One region of the Streptomyces sp. NPDC014882 genome, then DNA from elsewhere that is predicted to be linked to it. Evidence: riboswitches for the same ligand, from Rfam matches in the RefSeq annotation. Region 1 holds a riboswitch; the other holds the start of a gene.
The links. Region 1 has a riboswitch for cyclic di-AMP ahead of ACF09K_RS15605 (transglycosylase family protein). Riboswitches for the same ligand answer to the same signal wherever they lie in the genome.

Region 1 (5,758 bases):
CGAAGTACGGCATCGAGGAGGCGTACGAACTCGTCGAGGCCATCGAGGACGGCGACCGCGACGAACTGCGCGAGGAGCTGGGCGACGTCCTCCTCCAGGTCGTCTTCCACGCCCGCATCGCCGAGGAGGACGAGGAGGCCCCGTTCTCCGTCGACGACGTCGCGGGCACGATCGTCACCAAGCTCGTCCACCGCCACCCGCACGTCTTCGGCGACGCCACCGCGACCACCCCCGAGGAGGTCAAGGAGCACTGGCTGCGCACGAAGGCGGTCGAGAAGCGCCGCGAGTCGGTCACCGACGGCGTCCCCCTCCACCAGCCGGGCCTGGCCCTGGCGGCGAAGCTCGCGTCGCGGGCCCGCTCGGCGCACCTGGAGGTGCCGCTGCCGGCGGCGGACGGCATCGGCTACGAACTGCTCGCCCTGGCGGCCCGCGCGGAGGCGGAGGGCGTGGACCCGGAAGCGGCCCTGCGAGCGGCGGCCCGCACCTACCGGGACGCGATCCGCGCGGCCGAGGGCGTGGGGGAGTAGGAGAGGGATCGCGCGGTCGGCGGTCCGGGCCCGGTTACCGTCGGGGAGTGACCCAGCAGCCCGTACCCGAGCCGTCCGCGCCAGCCCTGTTCACCTGGGAGTTCGCCACCGACCCCTATCCCGCCTACGCCTGGCTCCGCGAGCACGCGCCCGTGCACCGCACGCGGCTGCCCAGCGGTGTGGAGGCCTGGCTGGTCACCCGGTACGCCGACGCCAAGCAGGCCCTCGCCGACCAGCGGCTCAGCAAGAACCCGGCGCACCACGACGAGCCCGCGCACGCCAGGGGCAGGACCGGGATCCCCGGTGAGCGCAAGGCCGAGCTGATGACGCATCTGCTGAACATCGACCCGCCGGACCACACCCGGCTGCGACGCCTCGTCAGCAAGGCGTTCACGCCCCGCCGGGTCGCCGAGTTCGCGCCCCGCGTGCAGGAACTGGCGGACGGGCTCATCGACGGGTTCGCGGAGCGCGGCACCGCCGACCTCATCCACGACTTCGCGTTCCCGCTCCCCATCCACGCCATCTGCGACCTGCTCGGCGTCCCCCGCGAGGACCAGGACGACTTCCGGGACTGGGCGGGCATGATGATCCGGCACGGCGGGGGCCCGCGCGGCGGTGTGGCCCGGTCGGTGAAGAAGATGCGCGGCTACCTCCTGGACCTCATCCACCGCAAGCGCCTGGAGCTTCCCGCGGACCCGGCCCCCGGCGAGGACCTCATCTCGGGTCTGATCCGCGCCTCCGACCACGGCGAGCACCTCACCGAGAACGAGGCCGCCGCCATGGCCTTCATCCTGCTGTTCGCCGGGTTCGAGACGACCGTGAACCTGATCGGCAACGGCACCTACGCCCTGCTGACCCACCCCGGACAGCGCGCCCGCCTCCAGGACTCCCTGGCCGCGGGCGAGAGCGGCCTCCTGGCGACCGGCGTGGAGGAACTCCTGCGCTACGACGGCCCGGTGGAGCTCGCCACCTGGCGGTTCGCCACCGAGCCCCTGACCGTCGGCGGGCAGGACATCGCCCCCGGCGACGCCGTCCTCGTCGTACTGGCGGCCGCCGACCGGGACCCGGAGCGGTTCGCCGACCCGGACGTCCTCGACCTGTCCCGCCGCGACAACCAGCACCTGGGCTACGGCCACGGCATCCACTACTGCCTGGGCGCCCCCCTCGCCCGCCTGGAGGGGCAGACCGCGCTGGCCACCCTCCTGACCCGGCTGCCCGATCTGCGGCTGGACGCCGATCCGGCCGACCTGAGGTGGCGCGGCGGCCTCATCATGCGCGGACTGCGCACCCTGCCCGTGCGGTTCGGCCCCGCCGGTTCCGGCGCACCCCCCGCAGCCGTCCGCTGACCATCCGTTATGTGCCCGGACGGCGAAGCAGAAGTGACGGTTCCTCACCTCTGTGATCTTCACGTGATCTACGCGGCATTAACTTGTGACAAGTGATCGTCTGCCGATACGTTCACCTGTCAGCACGGCGCCCCCGTTCCACGGGCCCGCGCAAGCACTGCTGTCTCGAGAAAGGTCCTCGCATGCTCTCCGGCAACGGTCGACACCGGCGCCCCCGCCAGGCCCCGGCCCTCCTCGTCGCGGCCGGCGTGACCGGCTCCGCGATCGCCATCCCGCTGCTCGGCGCCACCGGCGCGAGCGCGGCCGACGGCACGGTGTGGGACGCGGTGGCGGAGTGCGAGAGCGGCGGCTCCTGGAGCGCCGACCAGGGCACCGGACAGTACGGCGGTCTGTCGCTGAGTCAGAAGGACTGGGAGGCGTACGGCGGGCTCGACTTCGCCGAGCGCCCCGACCTGGCCAGCCGCAACCAGCAGATATCCGTCGCGCAGAAGGTCCTCGACGACCAGGGCGTCGGCGCCTGGGGCACCTGCGGGCTGACGTCCGGACTCACCAAGGAGAACGGCGGGGGCGACCTGGACACCGGAGTGGCGGGCGACTCGTCCGGTTCCTCCGCGTCGTCCGGCTTGTCCGACCTGTCCAAGGGGGCGTCCGGCTCCTCGAAGTCCCCGGGCTCCTCGGACTCCTCGGGGTCCCCGGACGGCAAGGACGCGTCGGCCTCCCCGTCGACCGGATCCTCCCCGGACGTCCCGGACGAGACCTCCTCGCCCGCCTCCTCCTCTTCCTCCCCCTCCTCCGGCAAGCCGGACGACTCCCCGGAGTCCGACGCGCCGGCGGGTGCGGACGCGGGTGCCGCGCAGACGGACGGCGGCTCGCCCGCAGCCACCCCCGAAACGGACGACTCGGACAAGTCGGTCCAGGAGGCGGGCTCTTGGAGCCTCGTCGACACCGGCTCCCTCGTCTCCGGCCGCCACCGCGGCACCTCCGCCGAGGAGGTCGTGCCGGACGGCACGACCACCGCCTCCTCGGGCCGGCACGCCGCGAGCGTCTCCGGCGGCGCGGTGGGCACCTACGTCGTGCGCGACGGCGACTCCCTCGTCTCGATCGCCGACTCCCTTGAGCTCGACGGCGGATGGCGCGCGCTCTACGCCGAGAACAAGGCCGCCATCGGTGCCGACCCGAACGACATCACTCCCGGTCAGACGCTCGACACAGCGGTCGAATAGGGCGGAAAAACGGGAAAAACAGCGGGAGTTCACGTCACGCTTCGCGCCGAATGTCCGGTTTGGTGAAAGTGTGGGATGAGTCTCAGAAGTCGTGATCGTCTTTGAAATTCCGCCGGGGGCATGTCTACGGTCGTGATCGCTCGGCAACCCGAGCCCCGGCTGTCGCAACGCCGAATCCTGCCAGTGGCAGCCCGGGAACAGTCGTCGCGTCAAGCGCCGTAGGCAGGAGCGGGGGACCCAAGGTAAGTGCCGCACCGGTCGGTCGACCGGAACGGCTCGGGGTGAAGCCACGCCTTCCGGGGAGCAGTGCTCCCGGGCGGGAGTGGCCGGGCAACTCACACGGCCCGAACCCGACAGCTCACCTCGCAGGCGTCGGTGAGGGGATCCACCATGCTGTTTTCCGTCAAGGGCAAGCACCGCCGTCCGTCCAGGGCCACCCGCGCCGCCGCGCTCGCCGGCGTCACCGGTGTCGCCATCGCCGCCCCGCTGATGGCGGCCGGCAACGCCTCCGCCGCCTCCGCCTCCGAGTGGGACGCGGTCGCCCAGTGCGAGTCCGGCGGCAACTGGTCCATCAACACCGGCAACGGCTACTACGGCGGCCTGCAGTTCTCCGCCTCCACCTGGGCCGCGTACGGCGGCACGCAGTACGCGGCCACCGCCGACAAGGCCTCGAAGTCCCAGCAGATCCAGATCGCCGAGAAGGTCCTCGCGGGCCAGGGCAAGGGTGCCTGGCCGGTCTGCGGCGTGGGCCTGTCCGGCGCCGCGTACAACGGCGGCTCGGCCTCCACCGGCAGCTCCTCCGACGGCTCGTCCTCCAACGGCTCGTCCACCGGCGGCTCCTCGGAGACCACCACCCGCTCCACCGAGAAGCAGAGCGCCTCCCGCTCCGCCGAGCGCCCGGCCGCCAAGTCCCAGAAGACCGTCACCACCCCGACCGGCAAGAAGGTCAAGAAGGGCGACGGCGAGTACAAGGTCGTCACCGGCGACACCCTCAGCTCCATAGCCGAGGCGCGGGGCGTCAAGGGCGGCTGGGCCGAGCTGTTCGAGCTCAACGGGGACATCGTCCAGGACGCCGACCTCATCTACCCGGGTCAGCAGCTGCACCTGAAGTGACACCCGGCTCCCCGCCGGGCCACGGCTCCCGCACGGCCCGGGCCGTCACGCCGAAGGCCTCGTGAGGGAGCCCCGTCCCCACGGTCCCCCCGCCCCGGTGCGTGTTCCCCCGTACGCACCCGGGCGGGGTTTTCTTTTCCCGTTCGCCGCCTTCTGTTGGCCCTCCCCTTTGTTCCGGGCTGAAACAATGGGTACCGTCTCCCTGTCCACGGGACGGTCGGTCGGCCGACCGGCGCCCCGGGGCGGTTAGGCTCTAGTCGCAAGGCTCGGCAAGGCCTCCACACGGCCCGCCCGCGCCCCGCACAACCAGCGTCACATCCCAAGAAGGAGATGCTCGTGCCGTCCATCGACGTCGTCGTAGCCCGGGAAATCCTGGACTCCCGAGGCAACCCCACGGTCGAGGTCGAGGTCGGCCTCGACGACGGCAGCACGGGTCGTGCCGCCGTCCCCTCCGGCGCCTCCACCGGCGCCTTCGAGGCCATCGAGCTCCGCGACGGTGACCCGAACCGCTACCAGGGCAAGGGTGTCGAGAAGGCCGTCCTCGCCGTCATCGAGCAGATCGGCCCCGAGCTGGTCGGCTACGACGCCACCGAGCAGCGCCTGATCGACCAGGCCATGTTCGACCTGGACGCCACCGACAACAAGGGCTCCCTCGGCGCCAACGCCATCCTCGGCGTCTCCCTCGCCGTCGCCCACGCCGCCTCCGAGGCCAGCGACCTCCCGCTCTTCCGCTACCTGGGCGGCCCGAACGCGCACCTGCTGCCCGTTCCGATGATGAACATCCTGAACGGCGGCTCGCACGCCGACTCCAACGTGGACATCCAGGAGTTCATGATCGCCCCCATCGGCGCGGAGTCCTTCTCCGAGGCCCTGCGCTGGGGCGCCGAGGTCTACCACACCCTCAAGAAGGTGCTGAAGACCAAGGGCCTGTCCACCGGCCTGGGCGACGAGGGCGGCTTCGCCCCGAACCTGGAGTCCAACCGCGCCGCGCTCGACCTCATCATCGAGGCCATCAAGCAGGCCGGTTACGTCCCCGGCGAGCAGATCGCGCTCGCGCTCGACGTCGCCGCGTCCGAGTTCTACAAGGACGGCGCCTACGAGTTCGAGGGCAAGTCCCGCTCGGCCGCCGAGATGACCGAGTACTACGAGGAGCTGGTCTCCGCGTACCCGCTGGTCTCCATCGAGGACCCGCTGTACGAGGACGACTGGGCCGGCTGGAAGGTCATCACCGACAAGCTGGGCGACAAGGTCCAGATCGTCGGCGACGACCTCTTCGTCACCAACCCGGAGCGCCTGGCCCGCGGCATCGAGGAGGGCTCCGCGAACGCCCTCCTGGTCAAGGTCAACCAGATCGGCTCGCTCACCGAGACGCTGGACGCCGTCGAGATGGCCCAGCGCAACGGCTTCAAGTGCATGATGTCCCACCGCTCCGGCGAGACCGAGGACGTCACCATCGCCGACCTCGCCGTCGCCGTGAACTGCGGCCAGATCAAGACGGGCGCGCCGGCCCGCTCGGACCGCGTCGCCAAGTACAACCAGCTGCTGCGCA
Region 2 (5,758 bases), on a different contig from region 1:
CGGAGCGGGCCTCGGCGCGCTGCTCCCGCGCGCGCTGCACCGCGAGGGAGCGCTCGGTGGGTTCGAGGCCGAACTCCAGGTGCACGACGCCGTCCTCGAAGCTGCGCTTCTGGGTGTAGCCGGCGTCCGTGAACACCTTGATCATCTTGGTGTTGGCCGGGAGCACCTCGGCGGCGAACCGCCGGATGCCGCGCTCGCGCGCGACGGCCGCGATGTGTTCGAGGAGCGCGGAGGCGACACCGCGGCCCTGGTGGGCGTCCTGCACGAGGAACGCGACCTCGGCCTCGTCGGCCGGCGCCGGGGCGGCCGCCCCGTCGGCACCGATGCGGTCGTAGCGTACGGTGGCGATGAACTCGCCGCCGACCGTGGCCGCGAGTCCCACCCGGTCCACGAAGTCGTGGTGCGTGAAGCGGTGGACGTCCTTGGCGGACAGTCGCGGGTAGGGCGCGAAGAAGCGGTAGTACTTCGACTCGTCCGACACCTGCTCGTAGAAGCTGACCAGGCGCTCGGCGTCATCGACGGTGATGGGGCGGATGCGTGCGGTGCCGCCGTCGCGCAGCACCACGTCGGCTTCCCAGTGGGCGGGGTACTCGTGGCGGTCCGACGCGCTCTGCATGGGCCCCAGACTACGGCTCGCGTACGGCAACGGCGCGAGGCAGTCTGTGGGGGACGGATGTCGGATCGAGGCCGCGATCCGACGCCCACGCCGGGAGGGGGCCGCACGGCCCCCTCCTCCGCACGCTTCACGTGTGGAACACTGGTCTAGACAACCTGAACACCGAAGGGCAGCATCACATGGCTGAGCGCCGCGTCAACGTCGGCTGGGCCGAGGGCCTTCACGCCCGTCCCGCTTCCATCTTCGTCCGGGCCGCCACGGCCGCAGGCATCCCGGTGACGATCGCCAAGGCCGACGGCAACCCCGTCAACGCGGCCTCCATGCTGGCCGTCCTCGGTCTGGGCGCCCAGGGCGGCGAGGAGATCGTCCTCGCCTCGGAGGCCGAGGGCGCGGACGTCGCCCTCGACCGCCTGGCGAAGCTGGTCGCCGAGGGGCTCGAGGAGCTTCCCGAGACCGTCTGAGCCGGCCGCCACGCGCACACGCGCGGGCGGACCGGAGCCGCGTCGCCCCGTCCGGGCGGCGCGGCTCCGCCGTTTCCGGGGCACGGCGGGCCGGGCGGAAACCGTTGGAGGCGCGCCGCGGATGTTCCGCAGGGCCCGCGAAGGCCTCACGAAGAACGGGCGAAAAGGCGGACGGAAAAACGTGCGACGGGTGCGCGCAGGACGCACGAAAGCTGTGCGACGGGCGCGCGAAAGGCGCACGAAGAGAGCACCACCGTAAACACGGAGGCGCGGCGAAAAAGAGCGGAGGAAATACCTCTCCGCCGAATTACCTTCTTTGTATACGGCTCTCGTGTTAATTCCGGAGGCCGGACATGTTGACGACGTGTTGCGAAGTCCTCACACGGTCCTGGCGGTCGCCGCCCGGGAAGCGCGGCCGGTGCGCGGGGAGCGCGCGCTCGACGTGCAGCGCCGTCACCGCCCGCGCGCGTTCCCCGTCGCCGCGCGCCACCGCGTCCACGATCGCGCCGTGTTCCGCCCAGGACTCCGCCGGGGCGGCCGACGCGTCCACCGTGTACATCCAGGAGATCTTGTGGCGCAGCTGGGTGAGCGTCGAGGTGAGGGCGTGACTGCCGGAGGCCTGGGCGAGGGTCTCGTGGAACCAGCCCCCCAGGGAGCGCAGATCGTCGCTGCCGCCGCGCCTGGCACGCTCCTGGCCCAGCCGGACGAGGCCGCGCAGCACCTTGAGGTGGGCCTCGGTGCGCCGCTGGGCGGCCCGGGCGGCGCCGAGCGGCTCGAGGAGCACGCGCATCTCCAGCAGGTCGGCGGCCTCCTGCTCGGTCGGTTCGGCGACGCACGCGCCCGCGTGCCGCCGCGTCACGACGAAGCCCTCCGCCTCCAGCGTGCGCAGCGCCTCCCGGACGGGGACGCGCGAGACGCCGTAGCGACGCGCGAGGAGTTCCTCGGTGAGGCGGCCGCCGCGCTCGTAGACACCCGCGACGATGTCGTCCCGGATGGCCGTGCACACCGAGTGCGCCGGAATACGCATGACCGACCTCCGCCTTAATCCCCGTGAAACGTCGACGATTGACGTGTGTTCCGTGACTCTATTGCAACCGGCGGGAATTTCCGATGGCGGGCCGGAATCCAGGGATATTTTTTGGACAGAGCGGTCCCGGAAACGACGAAAGCCCCGGCCGTGGGGCCGGGGCCGTACGATCTGTCGCCGTACGTTGTCAGATGTTCACGCCGTGCTTGCGGAGGTAGGCGACCGGATCGATGTCCGAGCCGTACTCCACGCCGGTGCGGGCCTCGAAGTGCAGGTGCGGGCCGGTGACGTTGCCGGTGGCGCCGGACAGGGCGATGCGCTGCCCCGGGGTCACCCTCTGGCCCACGGAGACGCCGATGGACGACAGGTGGCCGTACTGGGTGTACGTGCCGTCGTTCATCCGGATCACGACCTGGTTGCCGTAGGCGCCGCCCCAGCCGGCCTCGACGACGGTGCCGAGGCCCACCGCGTGCACGGGGGTGCCGGTGGCGGCGTGGAAGTCGATGCCGGTGTGGCTGCCGGAGGACCACAGCGAACCGCCGGACCGGTAGCCGGTGGAGACGTAGGAGCCGCTGATCGGTGAGACGAAGGTGTTCAGGCGTTCGCGCTCGGCCGCGCGGGCGGCACGGACCCGGGCCTCGCGTTCCGCCTCGACCTTCGCCGCGGCCCGGGCGGCGGCCTCCTCGCGCGCGGCCTCCGCCACGGCGGCCTGCTTCTGCGCGGCGGCCTGGTCGTCGATCCGCTGGGCGACCGTGTCACCGATGGCGACGACCGGGACGAGGCCGGTCTGCTCGACGGCCTTCTCCGCGGCGAGGGCGGGGCCGGAGGCGACGGTGCCGATGACGCCGGTGGTGGTGAGCGCCGCGATGCCCGCCGCGCGGGCGGTGGTGCGCTTCATCCTGCTGGGACGACGGTGCTTCCCGGTGGCGCAAGTGGACGCCATGAAGTAGAGCGGTCCTTTCCTTCCCTCTCGCCTACCGGGTTAGCTGACGGGTTCGGAGCAGGAAGGTCTCCTACGGACCCCCTCGCGGTGCGCGCGGGCGTCCGATTCACCCCAGGGACTGTCTGGTTGGGTCCCCGGCTCCCCTGGCTCGCGCCACGCGGGGACTCGGCGATGACTGTCCGGTGCCGCGGATGCGGCGCACTGCCTGACGAACAGCCCGGTTGAAGGTAGACGCGGCGGCGGCCGATCCCCAAACAGAACGCGGCTTTTGTAGCGCATGCCACAGGGCAGACGGGCCGCCTCTCCCTCAATTCGGACATCGAGGAGCCCTGGTGGCGGATCCGTCCACCAGGGCTCCTGCGCGCGTGGCCTCGCGGTCACCGGTCCGCGTCGCTACTCCGCGGGGACGACCTTCACCTCACCGATGCCCAGGGCTTCGACGGGTGCCTTGATCGCGGCCGCGTCGCCGACCAGGACCGTCACCAGACGGTCCACCGGGAAGGCGCTCACGACCGCCGCCGTGGCCTCCACGGTGCCGGTCGCGGCGAGCTGCCGGTACAGCGTGGCCTGGTAGTCGTCCGGCAGGTGCTGCTCGACCTGGTCGGCGAGCGTGCCCGCCACGGCGGCGGCCGTCTCGTACTTCAGGGGTGCCACCCCGACGAGGTTCTGCACGGCGACGTCCCGCTCGGCGTCGGTCAGACCGCCCTCGGCGAGGGTGCGCAGCACCTTCCACAGGTCCTCCAGCGCGGGACCGGTGTTGGGGGTGTCGACCGATCCGCTGATGGCGAGCATCGCGGCGCCCGAACCGTCCGGCGCGGACCTGAGGACCTGCCCGAAGGAGCGCACGCCGTAGGTGTAGCCCTTCTCCTCGCGCAGGACGCGGTCCAGCCGGGAGGTGAGGGTGCCGCCCAGGCAGTACGTGCCGAGCACCTGCGCGGGCCACACGCGCGCGTGCCGGTCGGCGCCGATGCGGCCGATCAGCAGCTGCGTCTGGACGGCGCCGGGACGGTCCACGATGACGACCCGCCCGGCGTCGTCGGCGGTCACGGGCGGCACCGGTCGCGGCTGGGCCGCGGAGCCCGTCCAGGCGCCCAGGGTGTCGCCCAGGAGCGCGCCGAGGTCGATCCCGGTGAGATCGCCGACGACCACGGCGGTGGCCGTGGCGGGGCGGACGTGCTTCTCGTAGAAGGCGCGTACGGCGGCGGAGTCGATCTTCTCGACGGTCTCCGCGGTGCCCTGGCGCGGACGCGACATGCGCGCGGTCGCCGGGAACAGCTCCTTGGAGAGCTCCTTGGCGGCACGCCGGGAGGGGTTGGCCAGCTCGTGCGGGATCTCGTCCAGACGGTTGCGAACGAGGCGCTCGACCTCGCTGTCGGCGAACGCGGGCGCCCGCAGGGCATCGGCCACGAGGCCGAGGGCCTTGGCCAGCCGGGAGGCCGGGACCTCCAGGCTGAGGCGGACGCCGGGGTGGTCGGCGTGCGCGTCGAGGGTGGCGCCGCAGCGCTCCAGCTCGGCGGCGAACTCCTCGGCGGAGTGCTTGTCGGTGCCCTCGGAGAAGGCCCGCGCCATGATCGTGGCGACGCCGTCGAGACCGGCCGGTTCGGCGTCCAGGGGGGCGTCGAGGATGACCTCGACGGCGACGACCTGCTGTCCGGGACGGTGGCAGTGCAGGACGGTCAGGCCGTTGTCGAGCGTCCCGCGCTCGGGGGCGGGGAACGCCCAGGGCCTGGCCTCGCCCGCCTGGGGCTGGGGGTGGAAGTCCATCGCGGCGAGCTCGGTCACTGGGCCGCCTCCTCGTTCTCGTCCTCGTCGGCGGTGTTCTCGGCGGGCTCGGCGGGCTCAGTGGGCTCGGTGGGCTCGTAGACCAGTACGGCGCGGTTGTCCGGGCGCAGGCGGGCCCGGGCGATGTCCCGGACCTCCTCCGCGGTGATGTCCAGCACCCGCTGGACGGCGGTCAGGGCGAGCTGCGGGTCACCGAACAGCACCGCGTACCGGCACAGTTCGTCGGCGCGGCCGGCGACCGTGCCGAGACGGTCCAGCCACTCGCGCTCCAGCTGGGCCTGGGCGCGCTCCATCTCCTCGTCGGTGGGGCCCTCCTCGGCGAACCGGGCGAGCTCCTCGTCGATGGCCGTCTCGATGACGGGCACCTCGACATCGCCGGACGTCTTGACGTCCAGCCAGCCCAGGGAGGGCGCCCCGGCCAGGCGCAGGAGACCGAAGCCGGCGGCCACGGCCGTACGGTCGCGGCGGACCAGGCGGTTGTAGAGGCGGGAGGATTCGCCGCCGCCGAGCACGGTGAGCGCCAGGTCGGCCGCGTCGCACGCGCGCGTGCCGTCCTGGGGCAGACGGTAGGCGGCCATCAGGGCGCGGGCCGGGACCTCCTCCTCGACGACCTCGCGCACCTGCTCGCCGAGGACGTCGGGCAGGGAGCCGTCACGCGGCTGGGGCTTGCCGTCGTGGGCGGGGATGGAGCCGAAGTACTTCTCGACCCAGGCGAGCGTCCGCTCCGGGTCGATGTCGCCGACGACCGACAGCACGGCGTTGTTGGGCGCGTAGTACGTGCGGAAGAACGCACGCGCGTCCTCCAGGGTCGCCGCGTCCAGGTCGGCCATCGAGCCGATCGGCGTGTGGTGGTAGGGGTGGCCCTCGGGGTAGGCGAGGGCGGTCAGCTTCTCGAACGCCGTGCCGTAGGGGACGTTGTCGTAGCGCTG

Region 2: it holds a riboswitch for cyclic di-AMP, as region 1 does, so the genes downstream of both, ACF09K_RS24145 (M23 family metallopeptidase) here and ACF09K_RS15605 (transglycosylase family protein) in region 1, are expected to answer to the same signal.

The regions. Positions count from the first base shown of each region.
Region 1 is NZ_JBIBWL010000005.1:430,541-436,298, forward strand. Features, by position in the region: gene ACF09K_RS15590 (nucleoside triphosphate pyrophosphohydrolase) at 1-527, shown strand, start outside; gene ACF09K_RS15595 (cytochrome P450) at 575-1,873, shown strand; gene ACF09K_RS15600 (transglycosylase family protein) at 2,056-3,096, shown strand; cyclic di-AMP (ydaO/yuaA leader) riboswitch at 3,301-3,483, shown strand; gene ACF09K_RS15605 (transglycosylase family protein) at 3,487-4,209, shown strand; gene eno (phosphopyruvate hydratase) at 4,540-5,758, shown strand, end outside.
Region 2 is NZ_JBIBWL010000011.1:111,804-117,561, reverse strand. Features, by position in the region: gene ACF09K_RS24160 (GNAT family N-acetyltransferase) at 1-616, opposite strand, end outside; gene ACF09K_RS24155 (HPr family phosphocarrier protein) at 796-1,077, shown strand; gene ACF09K_RS24150 (GntR family transcriptional regulator) at 1,412-2,104, opposite strand; gene ACF09K_RS24145 (M23 family metallopeptidase) at 2,292-3,047, opposite strand; cyclic di-AMP (ydaO/yuaA leader) riboswitch at 3,061-3,228, opposite strand; gene ACF09K_RS24140 (M16 family metallopeptidase) at 3,441-4,829, opposite strand; gene ACF09K_RS24135 (M16 family metallopeptidase) at 4,826-5,758, opposite strand, start outside.